Regions from separate parts of the Metabacillus flavus genome, predicted to be linked through region 2. Evidence: predicted binding sites of a transcription regulator. Region 2 holds the regulator's gene; the other holds the start of a gene.
What was found. Region 2 encodes LexA, which represses DNA repair genes until DNA is damaged. Its sites were predicted from a motif close to CGAACATATGTTCG; they were not measured.
Positions count from the first base shown of each region.

Region 1: the regulator LexA is predicted to act here: its motif matches at 1,933-1,946, upstream of uvrB (excinuclease ABC subunit UvrB).

Region 1 is NZ_JAGVRK010000001.1:3,455,694-3,459,117, forward strand. It holds gene uvrB (excinuclease ABC subunit UvrB) at 1-1,861, opposite strand, end outside; gene J9317_RS17735 (CsbA family protein) at 2,057-2,293, opposite strand; gene J9317_RS17740 (glycerophosphodiester phosphodiesterase) at 2,371-3,096, opposite strand; gene J9317_RS17745 (ABC transporter substrate-binding protein) at 3,166-3,424, opposite strand, start outside.
Region 2 is NZ_JAGVRK010000001.1:1,954,466-1,957,889, forward strand. It holds gene J9317_RS09990 (magnesium transporter CorA family protein) at 1-1,217, opposite strand, end outside; gene lexA (transcriptional repressor LexA) at 1,318-1,941, opposite strand; gene yneA (cell division suppressor protein YneA) at 2,093-2,413, shown strand; gene J9317_RS10005 (YneB family resolvase-like protein) at 2,422-3,084, shown strand; gene J9317_RS10010 (DUF896 domain-containing protein) at 3,364-3,424, shown strand, end outside.

The DNA.
Region 1 (3,424 bases), 1.5 Mb from region 2:
CTTTCTTAGTGAGCTTCGCAATAGCCGGCGCTGCTTGATCTGTATCTTCTTCTACTGCTTCCATCGTTGCCCGTATTACATCGCGAATTTCTTTTTGAATCGTTTTCGGTTCAATCCCGTGAACGCGGTTGTATTCTTCCTGTGTTTCACGGCGGCGCTTCGTTTCATTTATTGCAACTTCCATTGAATTCGTAATTTTGTCCGCATACATAATAACGTGGCCATTTGAGTTTCTGGCTGCTCGTCCGGTAATCTGAATCAGAGAACGTTCAGAGCGAAGGAACCCTTCTTTATCCGCGTCCAGAATGGCTACCAATGACACTTCAGGTATATCCAGTCCTTCCCGGAGAAGGTTAATTCCGACGAGAACGTCATGTTTACCGAGCCGCAGGTCGCGTATTACTTCAATCCGCTCGAGTGTTTTTATTTCGGAGTGGAGGTAATTGACTTTGATTCCAATTTCTCTGAGGTAATTGGTCAGATCCTCGGACATCTTTTTCGTTAAAGTGGTAATGAGAACACGTTCATTCTTTTCGACTCTTGCATTGATTTCCCCGATTAAATCATCAATTTGTCCCTGAATAGGCCGGACTTCAATAGTAGGATCGAGTAATCCGGTAGGACGGATGATCTGCTCCACCATTTCGTCTGTATGCTCTATTTCATACGGTCCCGGTGTCGCCGAAACATAAACCATATTCGTCATATGTTTTTCAAACTCTTCGAATCGAAGCGGTCTGTTATCTTTTGCAGAAGGCAAACGGAATCCATGATCGACCAGAACCTGCTTGCGCGCCTGGTCCCCGTTGAACATTCCGCGCACCTGCGGAAGGGTAACGTGAGACTCGTCGACAACAATCATAAAGTCGTCCGGAAAATAATCAATTAATGTATAGGGAGTGGAACCGGGAGGTCTTAAAGTAAGATGACGGGAATAGTTCTCAATTCCAGAGCAAAAGCCCATTTCTCTCATCATTTCAAGATCATACCTCGTCCTTTGCTCAAGTCTTTGAGCCTCTAGAAGCTTGCCTGCTTCCCTCATCTTGACTAATTCTTCCTCCAGCTCTTTTTCAATGTTTCCTATAGCAACGCTCATTTTTTCTTCACGGGTTACGAAGTGAGAGGCAGGGAAGATCGCAACGTGTTCGCGCTCGCCAAGTATTTCCCCGGTTAAAGCGTCCACTTCCCGAATCCTGTCAATTTCGTCCCCGAAAAATTCAATTCTCATGCAGTGCTCATCCCTGGATGCAGGAAAGATTTCCACGACATCCCCGCGTACCCTGAATGTTCCGCGCTTGAAGTCAATGTCATTCCGCTCATACTGGATGTCTACAAGACGTCTTAAGAGCTGATTCCGTTCAAGTTCCATTCCTGTTCGAAGAGAGACTACAAGCTCTTTATATTCTTCCGGAGAACCGAGGCCGTAGATGCAGGATACACTGGCAATGATGATGACATCCCTTCGTTCAAACAAAGAGGTAGTGGCGGAGTGGCGCAGCTTGTCAATTTCGTCATTGATGCTTGCATCCTTTTCTATAAAAGTATCGGTCTGAGGAACATAGGCTTCCGGCTGATAGTAATCATAATAACTCACAAAATACTCTACAGCATTGTTAGGAAAAAACTCCTTAAACTCACTGTAGAGCTGGCCTGCCAGCGTTTTATTATGAGCAATCACGAGGGTCGGCTTATTGACTTCCTTGATGACATTTGAAACGGTAAATGTTTTCCCTGTTCCTGTTGCCCCTAGAAGCGTCTGGTGTTTCTTTCCTTCATTGATTCCTTTAACAAGTTTCTTAATGGCCGCGGGCTGATCGCCTTCCGGCTTATACTTCGAGACTAAATCAAACCGATGTTCCACACAAATGCCCCCAATTCACGCATTATCGTCTTTATATTTTACCATACACTATATGGGAAATTCCAAAGATACGAACTGACGTTTGCAGTTTTTTTCATTCTGTCTATCAGTTTTCCCGCTTTTGGCCTTTCGCAATCTTTTTCTTTATATGCAGCTTATATGTACAGAAAAAACCGCGCATCGCACGGTTTCTGTCTATTTATTCAAATGGTTGGGCTTGCGGTTCATTTTACGTGCGTACATAGCTCCTGCAACAAGCGATACAGCATCCAGCCCCACAATATAGTCAAATTCTGTATACCCTTTAAAGTAAGAAGCGATGATGAGTGCAGCGGTTAAAGCAGTCCCTACTATATAACTGTACGTTACTCTCGTAAAAAGCACGACAAGAACAAACGGAAAAATCAATGCCAGAATGGCTTTCGTCAGCATTGTGAAACGCCCTCTTCCTTCTTGATATTACCGTTATTCTATCATGCTCCGAGAATGCTGGATAGGCTAATAGTGAGCTAATCTTCAATTCTGCCCAACAGCAAATCTGGAAAGTCTGTCATCACTGCCGACACTTTTGTATGAATAAGACTTTGATATGAACCGAGGTCATTAATTGTATAAACCCTTAACGTTCCTCCGTTATTCATATAATCCAATCCGGGTGCGGAGAGACTGAATTCTGCCGGACAGTGTATGCTGTCGCACCCCAGTTCTTCAGCAATCGCGGCAGCGTTCGGCTCAACCCCTTCAAAAAGCCAGGCGATTTCAAACGTCTTATTCAATTGTTTCATTTTACTCACGCTTGCTTTGTTAAAAGAGGAGAGAATGATTCTGCTGGCAAGCTTTTTGTCTTCCGCAAGCAGCATTACTTTTTCCTCAAGCCCAGGATAGTCGAATACATCATTTTTCAATTCGATATTTAAAGTCATACCTGACTGGTCTTCCAAAAGCAAGTCCAGCACTTCCTCTAGATGAGGAATCCTTTCATTATGAAAAGACGGATGAAACCAGCTTCCTGCATCTGCATTCCGCAATTCCTTATATGTCATGTCCTTTACATATCCCAATCGATCTGTCGTTCGGTCAATTCTTTCGTCATGAATGACGACAAGTTCACCGTCTTTTGACATTTGAACATCCAATTCAATTCCGCTTGCCCCCACTTCTATCGCCTTTCTAAAAGCAAGCATCGTATTTTCCGGATACTGTCCGCTGCATCCTCTGTGAGCAAATATCTTCATGTCTGCAACTCCATTCTAAGAAATAAAGGGCCGGCCAAGATGATCGTCTCCCGGCCAGCCCTTTGAAGCTTACTTCTGCTTGCGATTAGCCATCTCAAGCGATCGTTCTGTTTCCTTTGCTGCCCGATTCAATGCTTCTTGAGGATCTGTCCCTTGATATAAGCTTTCCATTCCAGTTACAACTTTTTGTCTGGATTCAGGGAAAACGGAAATCAAGGCTCCTTGTGTAGCCGGAGAAGGCTTTGTATTTTTCAGCTGGTCCACCGTCACCTTAAGCTGAGGATACTTCTCCCACTCTTTTTTCACGATATCCTGCTCATATGCTTTC
Region 2 (3,424 bases):
ATAAACAGTAAATAATTATTTCGTTTTGCTGAAATTTTTTCCTGATTTCTGAACAAGCTGTCAAGTGTTTTTTTCACTTCGTCATACAAAGTCGAAATATGAAACACTTTATTCATTAAGAAAGCCAATTCCTGCCCCTCAGTGCGGCTGCTGATTTCCTTAAAATGATATTTGCCGGAAAACTCGGTAATGGTTTGAATTAGCTGTTCAATCTCATTCGTTTTATTCCGTCTGTACAGCAGCGAGTATTGATATGAAAGTTTAAGCAGAACCATTTTGTAAAAAAAGTGAAGGAGCAGGTTGTAATAATGCTGCCCAAACATCTCGGACTTGATTATTGGTACGTGCTCTCCCCGCTGGCTAAGGCAAGTAAAAGCATGATCGCTGATTACATAGTTCGTCTGCGGTGCCCACCTGCTGTATGTGTGGTTTTTTGCATAATTGTCAATGTACTCAGGGTTTCTTGCGGAAATAAACGGATTTCCTTGTGAGTCATATCCATTTACCTGCCCCGACCGGAAGAGATGTTCATTTGTCACGTGATCCTCACGCGTGACCAGCGTACTGACAACATACATTCTTTCATCCACGAAATAGGGAAGACTTCCGAAATAAGAGGACTTGTTCGCCCCTGTTTCGATAAAAGGAACAATGCCAGGTGCAATTTCTTTAAATATGTAATCCTGAATGCTGTCAAAGGATGAATTTTCAGTAATGACCCTAAGATTCTTCTTTTCAACAAGCTTTGGATCCAGAACGCGGAACTGATTTTGAAAGTCCATCACTTCAGAAAGCTTCAAGGGAGACTGAGTAAACCGGGTCCGAATCGAGATTATCCCTATTTCAAAGGGACAGATAAAAATATCAGCAGAAAGGATTTCAGCTCCATATGAACGCTGATCCTCACCAAATAATAACCTGATAGGTGATTGAACAGACTTTGAAAACCGGCTAAGCGATTCTTTTGCCGGCTCATGAACAAATAACAGGTTTTCGATAAACGGCAAAAAGTATTGGTCCATATTATCGTGGGAAACGGATTGCCCGGGACCATAATATGCATTCTCTGTTTCTTTTGCATCAAGCTTGAAGAACCGGTAACCGGTATCCTCCAGCTGCTGCTGGATCTTCATCAACTTGGTATATTTTAAAGAGAAGGGAAATATAAATTGACTGCTGGCTTCATCTAATAGAAGTTCCTTTTGATTGTCGGACATAAGTGGTTCCTCCAGATGCTGATTGTATAGCACATTATCCAGCCCTTATTCTATCATTTTATGTATGTATAAAAAAAGCTTGTCCAGTTGAACAAGCTCTTCAATGCACTGTACGGTATACTCCAATCACTTTGCCCAGTATTGATACGTTCCTTAAAATAATGGGTTCCATTGAAGAGTTTTCCGGCTGCAGCCTAATATAATCTTTTTCTTTAAAAAAGCGTTTCACAGTTGCTTCATCATCCTCTGTCATAGCAACGACGATATCACCGTTGTTAGCGGATTGCTGCTGTCTCACAACAACAAGGTCTCCGTCTAATATTCCCGCTTCAATCATACTGTTCCCGACAATCTCAAGCATAAATACCTGGTCATCAGGTGAGGCGAGCCGTTCAGGGAGCGGAAAGTATTCCTCAATATTTTCTACAGCAGTGATCGGCAGCCCTGCCGTAACCTTCCCGATGATCGGAACGTTAATCACTTCGTTTCTCGGAATTTCCATTCCCTGGTCTTCATTCAAAATCTCGATAGCCCTTGGTTTTGTAGGATCTCGGCGTATAAGCCCTTTGTTTTCAAGTCTCGCTAGATGCCCATGTACAGTAGAGCTGGATGCCAGACCGACAGCAAGACCAATTTCACGGACGGACGGAGGATACCCTTTGCTTTTGACTTCCTGTTTAATGAATTCAAGAATGTCCTGTTGCCTTTTTGATAGTTTGCTCATCCTTAGCACCTCAGAGTAAGTAATTTATAGTGATTATAGCATCATTTACCTAAAAATACAAACATAAGTTCGAAAAGCGCTTGACCCAAAACGTTTGTTCGTATTATAATAAAAACATCGAAAAGCGAACAAACATTCTGGAGGGGTTATCATGTCAAAAAGCACATTTGCACTCATAGCATCATTTTTCGTTCTAGTAGGGGGTATTTTATTTGCAGCAGCCGGTACGGGAAGCGGCAAAACACTGGATGAATATGCTAAAATAGAAATCCGCGAAGGAGATACATTATGGGATTTGGCAGAAACATTGAAGGACAAGCACGGGATGTCTCAGACTGAGTTTGTGGAGTGGGTGGATAAGGAAAACAATTTATCTACCATTGTCATTAAACCGGGCGACACCGTTTTTATTCCAGTAAAAAAGAATGAACTTTACCAGCATGAAACCCACATTATTGCTTCAGAAGAGTAGGTGTTTACTTGAAGGCGGTTATTTATTGCAGAGTCAGTACAGCTAAAGAAGAACAGGAAACTTCTCTTCATAGACAGGAAGAAGAACTGACTTCGCTAGCGGTTCAAAACGGAATGGAACCCGTCCGGATCATCATGGAGAAGGCAAGCGGCTATGAAATTGAGAGGGAAGGAATTCTTGAGCTTCTCGACACGATAAAAAAGGAAGATGTAAAAGCAATTCTGATCCAGGATGAAACCAGACTTGGAAGAGGAAGCGCCAGAATGGCCATTCTCCACTGTATTTACAAAGAGCAGGCGAGAGTGTTCACAATTGCACAGCAGGGCGAACTGCAGCTGTCAGAAGCGGATACAATGGTTCTCGAAATTGTCAGCATTGTCGAAGAATATCAGAGGAAGATCCATAATATGAAAATTAGGCGCGGAATGAAGCGTGCGGTTGAAAAGGGATATCAGCCGCAGCATAACTTAACCGATCTTGTTTCTGGCGGGAGAAAAGATAAAATTGAAGTTCCAATCGAGGAAATCGTTCGTTTAAGGAACAGTAAACTCACGTTCGCAGATATAGCAGCCACGCTGAGAGGCTTCGGCTATTCAGTATCAAAAGCGACGGTACATAGAAGGTACCAGGAATACATGGAAGAGAAAAAGGCCGCTGAACAGACCTTATAATCTGTTTAGTTGCCTTTTTTTGCTCTTTTTTGTACCATTGCACTATCCATAACTATGTTTAAGTTTCGTGCGAGTGAAACCCACCGTAAAAAACATGTTCTTTGAACAGATTTAAAGCGCTAAGCTCTGGAAAAGCTCACGTGCCAGTCCGATGGAAAGTGAGCATCCTGTAGCGGAAAACAGCCATCCCAATACCATTTCATATCAGCAAAATGTAAGGTAACAGTCTTCGAGAACGAAACATACAGGAGAAAAACAGGCTTAAAAAGGAGAATGAATATGCTTTCTAAAGATAAAATTGATCGAATTAATGTTCTGTCAAAAAAGTCCAAGGCTGAAG